DNA from 4 places in the Alishewanella sp. WH16-1 genome. Region 3 is predicted to be linked to each of the others. Evidence: predicted binding sites of a transcription regulator. Region 3 holds the regulator's gene; each other region holds the start of a gene.
The links. The regulator sigma-54, encoded in region 3, starts transcription at its own class of promoters, with help from an activator protein. The targets are predictions, from matches to a motif close to GTTGGCACGNNNNTNGNNT.
Positions count from the first base shown of each region.

Region 1: the regulator sigma-54 is predicted to act here: its motif matches at 1,907-1,925, upstream of flgA (flagellar basal body P-ring formation chaperone FlgA).
Region 2: the regulator sigma-54 is predicted to act here: its motif matches at 2,200-2,218, upstream of AAY72_RS05555 (PEP-CTERM sorting domain-containing protein).
Region 4: the regulator sigma-54 is predicted to act here: its motif matches at 2,141-2,159, upstream of AAY72_RS03390 (DUF2726 domain-containing protein).

Region 1 covers NZ_LCWL01000009.1:87,156-91,641, forward strand. The annotation lists gene flgB (flagellar basal body rod protein FlgB) at 1-29, opposite strand, end outside; gene AAY72_RS01400 (protein-glutamate O-methyltransferase CheR) at 106-939, opposite strand; gene AAY72_RS01405 (chemotaxis protein CheV) at 956-1,885, opposite strand; gene flgA (flagellar basal body P-ring formation chaperone FlgA) at 2,012-2,722, shown strand; gene flgM (flagellar biosynthesis anti-sigma factor FlgM) at 2,800-3,120, shown strand; gene flgN (flagellar export chaperone FlgN) at 3,117-3,551, shown strand; gene AAY72_RS01425 (LPP20 family lipoprotein) at 3,582-4,040, opposite strand; gene AAY72_RS01430 (flagellar assembly protein T N-terminal domain-containing protein) at 4,260-4,486, shown strand, end outside.
Region 2 covers NZ_LCWL01000059.1:12,777-17,262, forward strand. The annotation lists gene prsT (XrtA/PEP-CTERM system TPR-repeat protein PrsT) at 1-2,080, shown strand, start outside; gene AAY72_RS05555 (PEP-CTERM sorting domain-containing protein) at 2,264-3,070, shown strand; gene AAY72_RS05560 (PEP-CTERM sorting domain-containing protein) at 3,428-4,327, shown strand; gene AAY72_RS05565 (FAD-binding oxidoreductase) at 4,473-4,486, opposite strand, start outside.
Region 3 covers NZ_LCWL01000077.1:56,595-61,080, forward strand. The annotation lists gene rapZ (RNase adapter RapZ) at 1-681, opposite strand, end outside; gene ptsN (PTS IIA-like nitrogen regulatory protein PtsN) at 678-1,151, opposite strand; gene hpf (ribosome hibernation promoting factor) at 1,153-1,440, opposite strand; gene AAY72_RS07090 (RNA polymerase factor sigma-54) at 1,466-2,968, opposite strand; gene lptB (LPS export ABC transporter ATP-binding protein) at 3,017-3,739, opposite strand; gene lptA (lipopolysaccharide transport periplasmic protein LptA) at 3,736-4,227, opposite strand; gene lptC (LPS export ABC transporter periplasmic protein LptC) at 4,217-4,486, opposite strand, start outside.
Region 4 covers NZ_LCWL01000029.1:38,565-43,050, reverse strand. The annotation lists gene AAY72_RS03400 (PAS domain-containing methyl-accepting chemotaxis protein) at 1-1,017, shown strand, start outside; gene AAY72_RS03395 (hypothetical protein) at 1,070-1,264, opposite strand; gene AAY72_RS03390 (DUF2726 domain-containing protein) at 1,422-2,081, opposite strand; gene aceB (malate synthase A) at 2,284-3,888, shown strand; gene AAY72_RS03380 (LysR family transcriptional regulator) at 3,969-4,486, opposite strand, start outside.

The DNA of each region.
Region 1 (4,486 bases), on a different contig from region 3:
CCAAATGCTTTGTCAAAACTGATAGCCATTTTTTTGCCACCTTAAGTTGAACACTCAACCAGGTAATGCAAAGAGCAGGCCAAAAATTAGTGAAGTGTTATCAGGCTAGGTTTTCTTGCGGTAGATAATGCCGGGATTACAGCGCAGCATCTCAAAGTCTTCATTCAGACTAGACAGTGACTCGGAAGCGCCCAGAATTAAATAGCCCCGGCTGTTTAAAGCCTGCGCAAACTGGCGGATGATCTTGGTTTTTACTTCGGGAGAGAAATAAATCAACACGTTACGGCAAAAGATAATATCGAACTTTCCTAACAAGGTATAAGAGTCGAGTAGGTTTAGGTGGCGAAAACTGACGTTTTTACGAACCTGCTCTTTTACCCGCATCATCCCCTTGCCGCTATCTTCAAAAAAACGACTACGCCGCTCTGGCGACAAGCCCCGGGCTAAGGCTAAACCGTCATACTCGGCTCGCTGGCAATGTTCCAGCATAGTATTGGAAATATCGGTACCAAGAATACTGACGCCACCAGCAAAGGCGCTTGGCCGACCTTGTTGGTACTCCAAGGCAGTCATGGAGATAGAATAAGGCTCTTGCCCTGACGAACTGGCAGCTGACCAAATTTTGACGCTGCGGCAAGTTTTTTCCAGCTCCGGAAAAATTTGGCTCTTTAACAGCTCGTAGGGATAAGTATCCCGAAACCAGAGTGTTTCGTTAGTAGTCATGGCGTCAATAACGGCTGAGCGTAATTGCCGCTCAAACGGATTCATGGTTTTGGTGAGCAACTCAGACAAGGTAGCAATACTAAAACGCTGCATTAAGGGCCCAAGCCGGCTCTTTACCAGATACTGTTTGTTCTCACCCAGCACAATACCGCACTGCTGCTCCAAAAAATCACGGAACTGGCGGTATTCACTTTCTTGTAATTGCTTATCTGTCACCGAAGGTCCTCAGTGCTTAATCAGTGTGTAACCACTTTTGTACTGACTGTGCCAGCTCATCAGGATTAAATTTGGCAATAAAATCCTCAGCACCAACTTTTTGTACCATCTGCTGATTAAAGACCCCGCTTAATGAAGTATGCAGAATCACGTGTAATTTGCGCAGTTTCGGATCGGCTTTGACTTCTGCTGTCAGAGTGTAGCCATCCATCTCTGGCATTTCGATATCGGAAATCAATAACCCTACTTTTTCCGTGATCGAGGTCTGACAGTCTTTCGCTAGCTGTTGTAAATAGGTTAAGGCTTCCCGGCCATTATTTACCAAATGCATTTGCACGCCCAGCGGTTCCAGCGCCCGTTTTACCTGATTGCGCGCTACGGCAGAGTCATCGGCAATCAGAATTAAGCGGTTACCCAAATCTGTTGTAATACTCTTGGTTAGGGCTTCATCCCGGATCATCGTTGGCGAAGGAGAAATCTCTTCCAGAATTTTCTCCACATCCAGGATCTCGACCAATTCTTTGTCAATTTCCGTTACCGCCGTCAGATAACTTTGTTTGCCGCTGGTGCCTTTGGGTGGCGGCATAATCGCCTCCCAATTAATATTGACAATCCGTTCAACCCCACTTACCAGGAAGCCCTGCACTGAGCGGTTATACTCAGAGATAATAATAAAGGCCGTCGACAAATCGGCAATCGGCTTGCCGCCAGTGGCAAGGCTTAAATCGATAACAGAAATGGTTTGACCACGGATATGGGCAATACCGCGTACAAATTTATTCCGCTTCGGCATCGCAGTTAATTGCGGGCACTGCAGCACCTCTCGCACCTTAAACACATTGATGCCATACCGTTGCCGACCATTGAGTTTAAACAACAGTAGCTCAAGGCGGTTTTGCCCAACCAGCTGCGTGCGTTGGTTAACGGAATCTAGGATACTAGACATCAATGGCTCCTTTATCTGCTAATGGGCGCGGTACTTGCATAATTGGCTAGCAGTGACAGAAAAATGACTAAGCCGTACTTGGCGGTCATGTTATAACCCTTTATCTGTAAAGCATAGCCAAACTATATGAAAAAGTACGAAAATTTTATCTGCCAAGCCCTCTTTACAGCATCATTGCTGTGGCTTTGTCTGCTTAAAGTACACGCCGACGATAACCAGAGCTATACGCCAGCGCAATTAACCGAATTAGCCGAGGTCTGGGTCAATCAGCAATTTGCGACCGCTGACACCGATACGGAAGTGCAACTAACGGCGCTGGATAACCGGATTGGTAACAAAAGCTGTGCGCATGCGCCTGAGTTCAGTCTGCCGGCAAACTATAATCCCCGGCAAACCACGGTGCAGGTGAGTTGCAATGCGCCGTTAGTTTGGCAGCTATTTATTCCGGCACGCCTGACCGAATGGCTGGAGCTGGTGGTCAGCAGGCAAAATATCGCTCCAGGAACCGCTCTTACTGCCGATATGCTGGAAATACAACGTCGTGAGCGGCGATTAGTGCGAGGCGCTATTGTGCAAGAGCCTGCGCTTATCGTTGGCAGCCGTAACAAACGCAGTTTAAGTGTCGGGCAGATAATTAGTTTACAAGACTTATGTCTTGTTTGCCGTGGCGATATTGTTACAATACAAATTAGCCAAGGTGGTTTAGCAGTCAGTACCACAGGCGTTGCGCAGCAAGACGGCAGTTTGGGTGACACCGTTCAGGTTAAAAACCAGCAGTCTGGCCGCAACATCAGTTCCGAGGTCGTTGGCGTAAATCAAGTCCGGATAAAATTTTAGAAAAAAAGCTAAAGTTTTATTAAGTGCAGCCGTTAACCTGAGCATAAGGACTGTGTTTAAGGTGATGAGGTTCTATTATGGCAATTAATATCAATAACTTGCAGAATACTCCGCAAGTAAAGGCAGACAAAACTGACCAACTGGTACAGCGCCAGCAAACTACTGTGCAGCAAAATGCGTCCAGTCAGGCAACGCAAAAGCAGGATTCAGTATCAATTACCCCGCAAGCGCAGCAGTTTTCTAAATTACAGGAAAAGGCAGCCAATAGCAGTGGTATCGACCAAGAGCGTGTCGACAAAATTAAGCAAGCTATTGCGGAAGGTAAATACAAGATTAATGTTGAGATGCTGGCCAAACGCATCATGCAATTTGAAGGCGATTTATTCGACCGCAAATGAGTCAACAGCCAGATACCATTATCACCTTGTTAAATCAGCAACAAGCGCAATTGGATGCGCTTTTGCTGTTATTATCGAATGAGTTAACTGCCCTAACCCAACGTGATGCCGCGCAACTCGACTTACTGGTAGAGCAAAAAAGTGACTTGCTGCAAAAAATTGCCACCCTTGATCAAACGCTGGCACAATTCCCTGAGTTAGCGAGCTTCAGAAGCCAAGACTGGTTTATTGAACAAGTGACACAAATGGACAAGACACTGGCTGCCTGTAAACAGCAAACCCAGGTTAATCAGCAAGTCGTCGAGCAAAGCCAGCTAACGTTGCAGCGGCTTAAGAATGAGTTATTAGGGGCGCAGGGTAAATCAGGCTTAACTTATACCAGCAAGGGCCAACCAGCGGTCGATAACAAAGGCCCCGGCATTAAAGCCTGAGCCGGTCAATTAGCATTAGTCTTCAGAATTTCACCATAGATACCGCACACTACGAATACTTTGTTTTGGCTGAGTATGTTGTAATGTTGCGTAAACCTCGGCGAAATTCAGCTCCAGTTCCGTGATGTAGGTATCATCCACTGCATAGGTTTTCACAACCCGGGCACCACGGATCACGCCTTGTACTGAAGCTTCCAGCACATCGCTTTGTGCCACCATCGCACTAACTGTATTCTGGCTGTCAATTCTTTGACCATATACCCGCTCAGCTAACTCTCGGTAGGCTTCTAATTTAGACGCGCGCATCGCTAATAACATCCGCTGTGTCGCATCATTGCCTTGCTGTGCGGAAATGGGTGCAGCACCTAAGGCTGTGATTACCGGAAAGCTCAGCGGAACCTCCTGCTGATACTCAATATGCCGATCAGCCAGTTGACTACAGCCCGCTAACAGGGCGCTACAGATAAAAGCCAAGCCTGCATTTTTCATTTTGCTCACTCTTGTCAGTCGAAATCGCTATTTAACACGCTGCTGGCTAAGCTTGAAAACCAGCAGCGCAGCCAGCCAGTTAATGTTGTTGTCTTTCAGTAAAGCAAAATAAATGCCATAACCTTCGTTATGACGGCATAAAGTTTGCTATATCCACTTAAGTTCGGTATCACCGTCAAGGTTATAACAGCTGCTGTCGGGTTCCTAAAAGGTTTGAATATGAGAAATACACTTCGCGCGCTGCGCCCTGTTGGCTTTTTGTTGTTTAGTTTATCTCTTTACAGCGCCAGCGCGGCTGCCAACTGGTACGAGGCTACCGGCCAGGCACCTATTGAGCGTGGTGATATAAATGCAGCCCGACAGGCCGCAATTGCAGATGCCATACAGCGTGCCAGCTTATTTGCCGGCGCCAAAGTACAAAGCGAGCAACAAGTTATTCAGGGTAT
Region 2 (4,486 bases), on a different contig from region 3:
TCGCAGCAGACTTAGTGTTGCGCAATTGGAACTGAAAAATCAGGAATTAGATAAAGCCAGGGCGCAACTCGAGCAAATCATGCGTTTTGCACCAGAACATGGCTTAACAAATTACCTGAGTGCTATCGTTGCTTACGAACAAAAAGACCTCAACAAAGCTAAAGAATATATTGACCGTGCTATTGCAAACCGCTTCAGCACCACTGCAAGCCGAATTTTAGCGGGGATTATTTATAACCAGTTGGGGTTAAATAGTCAGGCGCTGGCGCATTTGGCCACTGTGCAATCACAACTTGGTGTGTATCCGCCGGCACAGCGACTTTATACTGCATTACAACTGCAGGCCGGCGAGTTAACCAGCGCAGCGGGCTCGTTAAGTACTACTAATCTTACAGCTGACGATGTTAACCTTGCCGCTGCAACTGCATTCCAATTATTACGTGCAGGTGAAACTAACCTTGCCAATGACATTCTGCGACAAATGGAGGATGCCGGATTAGCTCAGGATAGCCGGGCATTAACAGCAATGGGACAACTTAAGCTTGGCATCCCTGAACAAATGACAGCGGGGATCAGGGATCTTGAACAAGCGTTACTGATAGATCCGGCCCGGCATGACGCGCGTCTGACACTTGCTGCCAGTTATATTCGCCAACAACAATATGATAAGGCGTCAGCGCTGGCTGATGAATGGTTAAAACAACCTGAAACCGCAAATACCGGTTATAACCTTAAAGCCTTAACTGCGATGCTGTCAGCCAATTTTGCCGAGGCAGAGAAGTTCCTTAATGAAGCAGAGCAGGCGGACGCAAAAAATGCGTTCACTCAGTATTTGTTGGCTGCCGTGGCGCAACAACAAGAACAACCCGACCAAGCAATAGCCTTATTGCAAAAAGCGGTGAATTTGCAGCCTGACTATGTCCCAGCATACCTTGGTTTATACGGTATTAATAAATCGCTGAACAAAGAAACGTCACCCATTATTGCTCAGATCCAGGCAGCGCAACAAAAAGCACCGGATAATCAAGGCCTACTGGGCTTGTTACTTACTATCTATCAACAGGAACAACAGTTTGATGCCATAGTTGCTTTGTTGGAACCAAAACTTAGCGATAACACGGGTTTTCCGATTACAGGTTATCCGGTGCTGGCAAACGCCTATGTCAATCAACAAAAACTACCACAGGCACTTGCAGTTACAGAGCGTTGGTTTAAACAGGATGAGCGAAATCAACAAGCCGCTCTGGCATATGCGAATATTCTTGCGTTGAATAAGCGAATGAAAGAGGCCTTAGCTGTTGTTGATAATTTGCGGAAACGGTTACCAAACGACACCAACATTAAATTAGTGCAACTAGCCTTACTTAATGACTCTGAAGACTATCCAGCAGCTCTTGCTGTTCTGGAACAGTTACCAAAAGAGATTAGCAGCCAACCCCAAATGCTATTCCATAAAGGCAGAATGCAGCTGCTGGCAGGTCAACTAGCCCCTGGATTAAAAACACTGCAAGATTCCTACAATGCCGTTCCAGACTCTTTAACTGCTATTGCCATCGCAGAAGCTTATGCAAAAGATGTCTCATATCGACGTGCCGTGCGCTTTCTTGAAGAACACCTGGAAAAATACGGTAAAACGGATACTCGGCTCTATAGTTTTTATGGCAGTTTATTAATTCAGGATGACCTTGAAAAAGCAAGACAGATATATCAAGAGATTTATGAAAGTGATCCTGAAAACCCATTGATATTAAATAATTATGCCTGGGTACTGGCCGCGACGGGCGCGGCGAAAGAAGCGCAACCTTTTGTCGAGAAAGCGTTAAAAACACTTCCACAACACCCTGATATTCTCGATACTTACGGTAAGATTTTAAAGCTTCAAGGAATGCACAAAGAAGCTATTGCTCAATTTGAAAAGTCCTTGTCGATAAGGCCAAGCCATACTGAAGTACTGCTTAACTATGCCGACTCACTGATTCAAAACGGAGATAAAGCAAAAGCACGAGATGTGCTCGGTAAAGTTAAAGCTGAGACAGCGGAACATCAACAGCGACAACAACAACTCACAGCTGCGCTATGATTACGTATCTAATTTGTAAACTGACAGCCTCGGCTGTCAGTTTTTTTTACAAAAAATCAATCCAACTGAGAACAAAAAAATAAAATCAATTAAAAACAACTACTTAAAAACAATTAAAAGTTGGCACAATTCAAGCATATACTTTGAAGGCATATAGATAAATAAGTGATCAAGGAGTTGGATATGAAAATTTTTAAACGTATTACTGCCGCAGCTGCGCTAATTTTTGCAAGTTGCAGTCTAAGTGCTGCTCCTATTACTGTTGGCGGAGTAACGTGGGATCCGGATTGGTCTGACGGTGGATTAGAAGATTTTCTGCTGAAGTATCAGATCAGTCAGTGGTACTCTGCTAACAATGTTGCGAACAATAGCCTGGCGCAAATGCAAAACTCATACAATACTGCAGTTGGTATTAACACTGTTCTCGGCTCAATTAATCCTCTCGCAACTGGGTCAACAGGATTATTTCTCGCAGGTACAGGCATTGTAAACTGGATAAATGGAAGCAGCAGTTTTTGCGGAACATCTTGTCAGTTAACCATTGCATTTGGTGGAATTGAATTGAACAAAAACAGTACGTTCAACACCACTAATGCATGGTTAAATCTCTATGTAGATAGTACTTCACTTTACACTGATCCACTGTCTAACAGTGCGGAAATTGGTATGGCAATGGATGGTCAAATCTGGTTATCTGCAGCTGTTAATGGCTTTAGTTTAGAATCAGGTTCTGTGAGTAATGGCCAAGGTGGCGCGACGTTATTGGTAAACGGCGGTATTGCCAGGGACAATTTTCTTGCCTCACCTGCAGGCGGCATAGCTTTTCAGACTGGAACTGGTTTTTTTAACACCCTTAGTAATGCAAAATACGCTGCTGTCTCTGGTCAGGTAATATCAACAACTATTCCAGAACCGTCAAGCATTGCTATTCTCGGGCTAGGATTACTTGGGTTAGTTGGTGGTCGCAAATTTGCAAAACGTTGTAATTAAAAAACAATTTAATCCAATCTAATATGATAAATACCCACCACATTTGTGGGGGTATTTTTTTATCATTTTAATTTGAACGTTATTCCTGAACGAGAATGACGACAGTCAGAACCGACCTTGCACTGATAACTTTTCGTGGTCCAGCCAAAGACACTCTTAACACAAAATCCTTGACCAAGATAACCCCGACCTATGCTTACCAGCAATAGGACTTAATGTGTCAGAATAGTTTACACACCGCACATATCCCTCAAAAAAAGTGTTCATTTTATAAGAAATAACAAATAGTTATATATCTGGCACCCTATATGCAGTGACTACATGTCGTATATTAAGTCGAAACACAGGAGTGTATATATGAAAGCCAAGTTAATACTTATAAGTTTATCGATGCTTGCTGCTACACAAGCCACCGCTGCTGTAATTACTTTTGGTGGCCAAACACCAATTGACGGCTCACAACAAACTTCAAACTTTGTGCCAAGTAGTGCCTGGATTACTCCCGGCGGCGCATCGTCAGGTGGTGCCGTTACTAACATTATTAATCCCAACTCAGGTTTTTATATCGAGACCTTTGATCGAGCAACCCAAAATCCACTTTTACCCCCGGGTGCTTACATTGACTCGGAATCAATACCAGACTGGTTAGAAATTCAGTCTGCTGGCTGTGGTGTAAATTCAGCTGGCGCGCTGAGTGTAAGCGGTATAGGTGGCATTGGTGTTCAGCAAGGCAATACACCGCAGGCTGCCCATGCTAACAGCAATACAACATGTTTTGGTTATGCACCGCATTACGATGTTAACCCGGCCATTGCGTCGATGGTTGTTGACTATACCGGTTTTATCGCCCAGCAAAGACCAGGTGACTATATCGGATATTTAGGTATCTATTACGGTAGTATTGACACCTATAACGCTCTTGAGTTTGGTAATATTGTTAATAATGTCTTTGTGCCAATTGATTTTACGTTGGAGGATGAGGTTTTTAACATTTTGACCGGCACTACCATTTTAGATTTTTTCCAACTGCAATCTGGTAACCGTGACAATTCTAACCGCTACGTTAACATTACATTTAATCAAAATGAAAACTTTACAGCGTTCAGAATGACCAACACAACTTCACGTGCATTTGAAATCGACAACATCGTTGTTGGTTTGAATTCAGCTGTTTCAGTACCTGCACCAGCGTCAATTGGTATTCTTGGTTTGGGTTTAGTTGGTCTTCTTCTAAACAGAAGACGTCAAAAATCGTAATACGACTAAAGCTTCATAACATAAAAAAGATGGCGCCTCATACGCCATCTTTTTTACTGTTGTTAACTGACTAAAGACGCAAATCTAAAAAACTACGTTGCCATTTGTATCAACATGCCTGTCTCTATCCGCTTTTTACACACTATTAAAGAGAATACC
Region 3 (4,486 bases):
ACTGATAAAGCTATTAATTTGCCAGATGTATTTACCAACTATTGGTTCTGAAGCCAGATAATCTTTTACCGGTTGATCCAGGCCGGTAAGCGGCTTTAGCGCCGGTTCCCAATGCGGATTGGGTAAGAAACGGGCATCAAAGACATAATCGGCCTCTTTCGGAATACCGTATTTAAAACCAAAGGATTCAAACAACATCACCAGCCGGCCGGTTTTCTGGCCGAGGATCCGTTCGCGTAATAATTCCGCTAACTGATGAATATTGAGTTCGGTGGTATCAATATACAGATCGGCGCGGCTGGAGATGGGATCCAGCAATTGCTGTTCCCGCGAAATCGCTTCGTCCAGCGACATGGCTTGATGGGAAAGTGGGTGTAGACGCCGGGTTTCACTAAAACGCTTAATCAGCGTGGTGTGGTCAGCATCCAGGTATAGAATAGTCAGTTCGAGTTTACGCGGTAAATAGGACAGAATTTCTGCCAGTTCTTCCGGCTCGGTCGGTAAATTGCGCACATCGATGCTAACTGCAACCCGCTCATACTGATCCATTACCGCATTAGCCAGGGTGGGCAGCAAATTCACCGGAATATTATCTACGCAGTAGTAGCCCAGATCTTCCATCACCCGTAATGCGACGGATTTACCTGAGCCTGAGCGGCCGCTGACTACCAGTAATTTCATTTGTCACCTGCCAGCTGACTGGATTCCACCAATAACTGGTACAGTTGCTGATCTGAGCCGGCGTGCCGGATTTTCTTGGTTAGCTCTTTCTGGCTAAGCAGTTTGGCAATGCCCGATAGCGTGGTTAAATGTGCCTGACACTGATCTTTCGGGATCAGGATAGCGCAGAAAATATCAACACCCTGGTTATCAATGGCATCGAAGGGGATAGGATCCTGACTGACAACAAACACCAGAATGGGCGAAGTCACACACTCCAGTTTACCATGCGGGATCGCAATACCGCCGCCAATACCGGTTGAGCCCAGCTTTTCGCGGGTCATCAGCGCTTCCAGAATGCTGTATTCAGACATTTCGGGTATTTGCTGGTGGGCCAGTTCGGCGATATATTCGAGGATTCGTTTTTTACTGTTAAAAAGAACTGCACTTTTCGTGCAGTTCTCCGCTAACATAGCGCTTAAATTAATCATCTTAGTGTCGTGACAACTTTTCTTTATGTTTGATCACTTGCCTGTCCAGCTTATCAATTAACTGGTCAATGGCGGCGTACATATTTTCGTCTTCAGAGACGGCAAAAACTTCACCACCATTCAGATGGATTTTGGCTTCAGCAATTTGTTTTAGCTTTTCGACATTCAGGACTACGTGCACATTATTGATGTTTTCAAAATGGCGCTCCAGTTTAGCAAATTTACTGTCTACATATTCTCTCAGAGAGTCGGTAATTTCTACGTGACGGCCAGTTAGGTTGATTTGCATAGACTCTTCCTTCTTGTTAAGACACTTACAGCAGGGTCTTTCGTTGATTGGATGGCGGGATAAACAGGGATTCGCGGTACTTGGCGATGGTACGCCGCGCAACGTTAATACCCTGATCAGACAAAATTTCTGCCATCCTGCTATCACTTAATGGCTTAGCGGGATTTTCCGCAGCCACCAGTTTTTTGATAAAAGCGCGAATTGCTGTGGAGGAGCATTCACCACCACTCTCTGTACTAACATGACTGGAGAAAAAGAACTTAAGTTCAAAAATTCCGCGCGGTGTATGCATATACTTTTGGGTTGTCACCCTGGAAATCGTTGATTCATGCATACTGACCATCTCGGCCACATCATTCAGTACCATTGGCTTCATGGCTTCTTCGCCGTGTTCAAAAAAAGCCTGTTGCTGCTGCACTATACAGCTGGCCACTTTTAACAGGGTTTCGTTGCGGCTTTCTAAACTTTTTAGAAACCATTTCGCTTCCTGCAGATGTGAGCGGATAAACTGGCTATCCGCACTGTTACGTGCCGTTCTGGATAAGGCCGCATATTGCTGATTAATCCTAACCTTAGGCATAGCGTCCGGGTTCAATTCTACCTGCCAGCGACCTTTGACTTTACTCACTACAACATCAGGAATAATGTACTGCTGCTCTTGCCTGATCACATCCGCACCCGGTCTTGGGTTTAAGCTGTGGATCAAACGCATCACTTCCTTCAGTTCTTCTTCTTTGAGTTTAGTCACCCGCATCAGAGAACGAAAGTCCCGGTTAGCTAAAAAGTCGGTATATTCGCTGATTATTTGTTTTGCATCATTTAAGTAGGGCGTCGCAGGATCAAACTGCCGCAACTGCACTAACAAACACTCTTGCACTGAGCGTGCGGCGACACCAACCGGGTCGAATAGCTGGATCCGCTTTAATACGGCCTCGACTTCATCGGCTTCCACATCGGGCAACTGCAAAGACTCGAGAATGTCTTCGCAGCTGATAGTGAGCAAACCCGTTTCATCCACCGCTTCAATAATAATTTCGGCGATAGCGCGGTCAGTTGCAGAAAAGGGGGTCAGTTCCATTTGCCAGCGTAAGTAGTCTTGTAAGGTCTCGGTGGTTTCTCCCTGATAAACCATATCGTCATCGGGTAGGGCTCCACTGGTTACCGGCGCAGCGCTGACTAAATCATCCCAATTGTTATCAAGCGGCAGATCGTCCTGAATGTTCTGTTCGGTCATTGCCTCGCTGCTGTCGCGCTCTGAATGGTCGGTATAATCAGTGAAGTCGTCGTTATCATCGCTGGCACTGTCTGTCGCCGGCGTATCGCGGTTCAGGTTTGCCAGACTCAGATCCGTATCTGAATGTTCAGTGCTATAGTCGTCATCGCCTTCCAGCAAAGGGTTAGCGTCCAGAGCTTCCTGAACTTCCTGCTGTAGTTCTATAGTTGATAGCTGTAGTAAACGGATCGCCTGCTGCAGCTGGGGTGTCATAGTCAGCTGTTGGCCTAGGCGCAGTTGTAAAGACGGCTTCATGTAAGTCTGATTCTCTCCTGAATATATGACTGTTGTCCGACGCCCTTACTATAGCCTGAATTGCTCACCAAGGTATACATCGCGGACCTGTTGATTCGCCAGCACGTCTTGCGGCGAGCCAGCCGCAATTAACTCGCCATGACTGACAATGTAGGCAATTTCGCAGACATCAAGGGTTTCCCTGACGTTATGATCGGTGATCAAGACACCGATCCCGCGCTGACACAGATGCTGGATAATCTTTTTGATATCTAACACGGAAATCGGGTCAACACCGGCAAAGGGCTCATCCAGCAGAATAAAAGCCGGGTTGGCGGCCAGGGCGCGGGCAATCTCAACCCGGCGCCGCTCACCACCCGATAAGGCCATCCCTAAGCTGTGCTTGATATGGCCAATATGAAACTCTTCCAGCAGTTCGTCGGCAATGTCTTCACGTTGTTGGCTGCTCAGGTCTTTGCGGGTTTGCAGTATCGCTAACAGGTTGTCATAGACCGTTAGCTTGCGAAAAATCGAGCTCTCCTGCGGTAAATAACCGATACCGGCTCTGGCGCGCTGATGAATAGGGGCGAAGGTAATGTCCTGATCATTGAGGGTGATTTGCCCTTTATCGGACGGGACTAGGCCGACAATCATATAAAAGGTGGTGGTTTTACCTGCGCCATTCGGACCGAGTAAGCCAACGATCTGGCCGGCATTCACTTCCAGACTGACATCTTTTACTACCTGGCGGCCTTTATAACTTTTCGCCAGATGCGCTACCACTAACTTCATGGATTTTCCTTGGTTTCCGGCGTAAAAATGGTCGTGACGCGGCGGTTTTGCTCGCTGCCGGCCGTTAGTTCCTGGCGCTCCAGGTTGTAACGGATAATATCGCCCCGCACCAAGGAGCCGCTTTGGGTTAACTCGGCGTCGGTCGTTAAGGTGAGGGTACGACTGGCAATGTCATAGCGAATTTCATTCGCCTGAGCAGTGACGGGACGTTCGCCGTCTAGCAGTTGTGAATAGGTTACAGGGGTGCCGCTGAAAATAAAGATTTCCTGGCCTTTACCGGCACTGGCATTAATTTCCAGACGATCCGCCTTAATGAGCAAACTGCCTTGCTTGACTTCGACATTATCAACATAAACCGCCGTATTATCGCGAATAGAAGCCTGGGTATTGTCGGCGTTAATCGAAATCGGCAACTGATGATCAGGTTTAGCCGCCAGGGTGCTGGCGCTAAACAGTATCAATAGCGCGGCGAACAGGTTAGTTTTCATTTAAATATACCGTTTCAAGATGCTTTTGTAGCTGGATGTGCTGTGCTGACAGATCAGCTAACATACCGACGCCGTTCATATAAAAACCAGGGCCAACAATACGCACTGGTTCATGGGTTTGTAAGGTTTTTTCCGGCAACAATAGTTGCAGCGAGGCGGTTTCTACCCGTTCGATAAAGCCGTCTGGTAACAGATTACGTAACAATACCTGTTGCTCCAGTATAATTTTATCCTGTGGAAACCAGATGCCATCTTTGCT
Region 4 (4,486 bases), on a different contig from region 3:
GGCCATATCGTGGTTGCCCACTTTAGCCGCAAAAGTACGCTGCATAGTTTAGAAGTTTTATTGAAGAATGCCTTTAAACATGAATTGGCGGTATTAACCTTTACTGATGATGAGCTGGATCTCGGGGCGTTGAAAGTCAGTATTATGAGTTCGGAAGCGCATCTTGGCGCAGTTCTAACACGGATTGAAGATGCAGCTAAAGCCGTTTCTCAGCAAGCAGAGCTGGGGCAGCAGCAAGCGAATGCCAGTCGACAAAAAATTCATCTGCAGCAGCAAGAAACAGATCAAACCGCCGCAGCGATGCATCAGATGACCACCACTATTAATGAAGTCTCAGGCCATGTGCAGGAAACGGCGGGCCGGGCGGAGCACGCTAACGAACTGGCCGTACTGGGGCGGGATTCAGCCCGTACTACCCGAAAAGCGATCGAGGCTTTACAGCAAACGGTTGCCGAGATCGCGAATTCGGTAACAGAGGTGTTTGAGCAAACACAGAAAATAGCCACGGTAGCGCAGATGATTGAACAAATTGCCGAGCAAACCAATTTGTTGGCACTAAATGCCGCTATTGAAGCGGCACGCGCAGGAGAGCAAGGCCGCGGCTTTGCCGTAGTAGCGGATGAAGTGCGTAACTTAGCTCAACGCACTCAAGGTTCTACTAAAGAAATTCATACGATTATCCACGAGCTGGGAAGTCGGGCACAGCATGCGGTTAAAGTGGCGGCGGCGGGGACAGAGGGCGCCGAAAGCGGTTTGCAACAAGTGCGGCAAACTGCCGAGATGTTAAACGGTATATCGGAAGCGGTGGAAGCTATTACGCAAATGGCGTTACAGATGGCGACGGCGGTAGAGCAGCAAGCCCATGTTGCTGAAAGTGTAAATCAGCAGGTGGTCAATATTGCGGATTTATCGACGCAAAGTTTGCATCAAGCCGATGCATCGGCCGCAACTACCCAACAAATGCAACGTATTGCACATGAGCTGCATGAGTTAGTCGTAAGATTTAAACGGCAATAACAAAAGGGCGGCAGCAATAACCTGAGCTATTGCTGCCGACACCAGCCGGTGATTACACCGTGATATTAATGTTCTGGCCAATATTCCCCACCGGCTGTGCCGCTGAGGTTTGCTCTACAGTTTGCATAGCACTTTGTACCAACATGTTGGTCATTTGTGCTTGCTGATTCTGTTGTTTCTTAGCCATAACAGCGCCCAACACTTCGAAAGCCTGGGCAGACGCCAGAGCGCCAACGGATTGACTCATTTTTCCTCCTGTTAGCAACACGTCATCAGCTTATCGGCCTCAGCGACAAGAACTTTAGCGAAAAAACACTATTTAAGCTTTCAGGAAAGGGTGAATGCCGCCTGTTGCAGCAGGCGGCATTCGATCTTAGCGCGGAGTGACTCATTTCTCCTGTGCGTTAAGAAGCCTGGATCAGTGCGGTCGATTGCGCTCTGATTTGGGAGTGAGACAAGGCCGGAGTTGGCGAACGGTTAACCGGCGCTGGCATTGTTGTTTTGCTTAGTTGTGGCTTTAGCGAACGAATCGGCCGGGTCGGGCCTTTTTTCACTAAGCCTTTTAACATCGGTTCGGCTTTTGGTGCTGGCTTACCTAACTTAGCCGCCAGCGCTGCTTGTAAATCCGTCACAGTATAGCCGGCTTTAATCGCAATTCGCAGATAAGGAATGCCGGCTGTCTCCAGGGCACCACTGACGAACCAGTCCGGCACAGCTTTATGCCCTTCGCGGTGTTTGGCATTGACTAAATCGATTACGGCTATGGCTTTCATCGTTTCAGGCTCACAAAGCAAAAAGTCCAGATATTTGGCATTCAGCTTGAGCAGGGTACTGCGTCTGGCTTTCTCTGTTGCGCTATCCCGCACATCTAACACATCAGCCAGTTTGACCCGGTTAATAATTTTGTAATCGGATGCTACAGCTTTCTCTAGTAAGCTTAAAAATGAACGTTCAACCGGGCTAAATAAGGCCGCTTTGGGTGCAACCTGAAAGGGGTTGCTATTGTCAATAAAACGGCTGGCGACCAGGGCAACCAGCACCACCAGCAAAACTAATAACAGCATGACAAATTCCATGCATCCTCCGACGAAAAATTGACAAGACCACTAAGGTAGTAATTTCTAAGCATAAGCTGTGCCACAATTATGGTTGCTTCCGCTATTTTGATATTTTCTGTAAGAATGCTTGTCATAGTCGCCATTAATGGCTTTTATGAAGAAATCCGGCTTATAGTAACTTCATCTGAAACAGTACAGAGGCAGCAACATGACAACAGCGATTACCCGTGGCGGTTTAACCATTAAAGCGCCGATCAGCGATGCCTATCAGCAAATCCTGACTGAACCGGCCTGTCAATTTGTCAGCGAGCTGGTACAGCTATTCCGGCCCCAGTTAAAAGCCCTGTTAGCGGCGCGGGCAGAGCGGCAGGCGCAATTTGATGCCGGCGCCTTACCTGATTTTCTGCCTGAAACCCAAGCCATCCGCGACGGCGACTGGCAGGTTGCGCCTCTACCAGCCGATTTGCTGGATCGCCGGGTGGAAATTACCGGTCCGGTCGATCGCAAGATGATCATCAACGCCCTGAATGCCGATGTAAAAGTCTTTATGGCGGACTTTGAAGACTCGCAAACGCCAAGCTGGGATGGTGTGATTGAGGGCCAAATCAACCTGCGCGATGCTAACCTTGGCACTATCAGCTATACCGATCCACAAAGCGGTAAACACTATGCGTTAAAAGACGACCCGGCGTTGTTAATTGCCCGGGTCCGCGGTTTGCACTTATGGGAAAAGCATATTGAGCTGGATGGTGAGCAAATTCCGGGCAGCATTTTGGATTTTGCGCTGTATTTTTACCATAACTATCAGACCCGCCTGGCGAAAGGTACTGGCGTGTACTATTACCTGCCGAAATTACAAAGCCATCTGGAAGCGAAATGGTGGGATGATATCTTCCACTTTACCGAGCGTAAGTTCGCTGTGGCGACTGGTACCATCCGCGCCACTATCCTGATCGAAACCTTGCCAGCCGTATTCGAGATGGACGAGATCCTGTATATGATGAAAGACCATATCGCCGCACTGAACTGTGGGCGTTGGGATTACATTTTTAGCTATATCAAGACCTTAAATAACCATCCGGATCGGGTATTACCAGATCGGCAGGTCGTGACCATGAATAAGCCGTTTTTAAGTGCTTACTCGCGACTGCTGATCAAAACCTGTCATAAGCGCGGTGCGCTGGCGATGGGCGGTATGGCAGCCTTTATTCCGGCTAAGGATCCGGCGGCTAATGCTGCGATTTTAGAGCGGGTGACAGCCGATAAAACGCTGGAAGCCAGTAATGGCCATGACGGTACCTGGGTAGCCCATCCGGGGCTGGCTGCTACCGCCAATGCAGTTTTTGACCAGGTGTTAACTGGCGGCAAAACCAATCAACTGCATGTGCTGCGCGAGCAGGATGCGCCGGTCACCGCCGCCGATCTGCTGGCGCCTTGTGATGGTGAACGCACCGAACAGGGGATGCGCACCAATATCCGGGTGGCGCTGCAATATCTTGCCGCCTGGATCAGCGGCAAGGGTTGTGTGCCGATCTATGGTTTGATGGAGGATGCGGCCACGGCGGAGATTTCCAGAACCTCGATCTGGCAGTGGATCAAACATGGTAAGCAGCTGAATAATGGTCAGCTGGTCACCAAAGCATTTTTTGCTACCTTACTGGAGCAAGAAGCCGAAGTAGTGTTCGCCGAGGTCGGCGCCGAGGTCTGGCATAGCCAGAATTTTGAGCGCGCCAAAGCCTTATTGCTGGACATTACCACAGCAGATGAACTGGTGGACTTCCTGACCCTGCCAGCTTATCAACTGCTGGATTGATGTAACAAGACCTGAAAAAACCTGATGTGCAAGGCGCCCCTGTGGCGCCTTTTTCGATTTTATGTCTAATCCAGTTCAGGTCAGTTCAGTTCATCTGCCGTTTCGGTGATCAGGCGGCGAAACCAGATATGGCTGGCATCCTGATGCAGCAGAGGGCTCCAGATCATTTTCAGTTCAATTGACGGAATGGCAAAAGGTGGATCCATAATCGCCATCGTCGGATCTTTTTCGTATAAACGGGCGGCGCGGCTGGGCAGCGTCGCAATCAGGTCAATACCTACCGCCAGATGCATCGCCACATGGTAGTTACGGGTAAAGACGGTGATATTGCGTTGTTTGCCCAGTTTGGCCAGGGCTTCGTCTACCCAGCCGAGCTTTTGCACGTCTTTCGGATCCATACCGACACCGACACCAAAGCCGGTTTTACTGACCCAGATATGTTGCGCTTTCAGATAGCTATCCAGATTAAAGTGCGAGAGCACCGGGTTTTGCCGGTTTAGCAGGCAGGAAAAACTATCGCGCCAGACCGTTTTCTGATGAAACGACTGCGGTAATTGATCAAAGCGGTTAATCGCCATATCGACCTTGCCATTTTCCA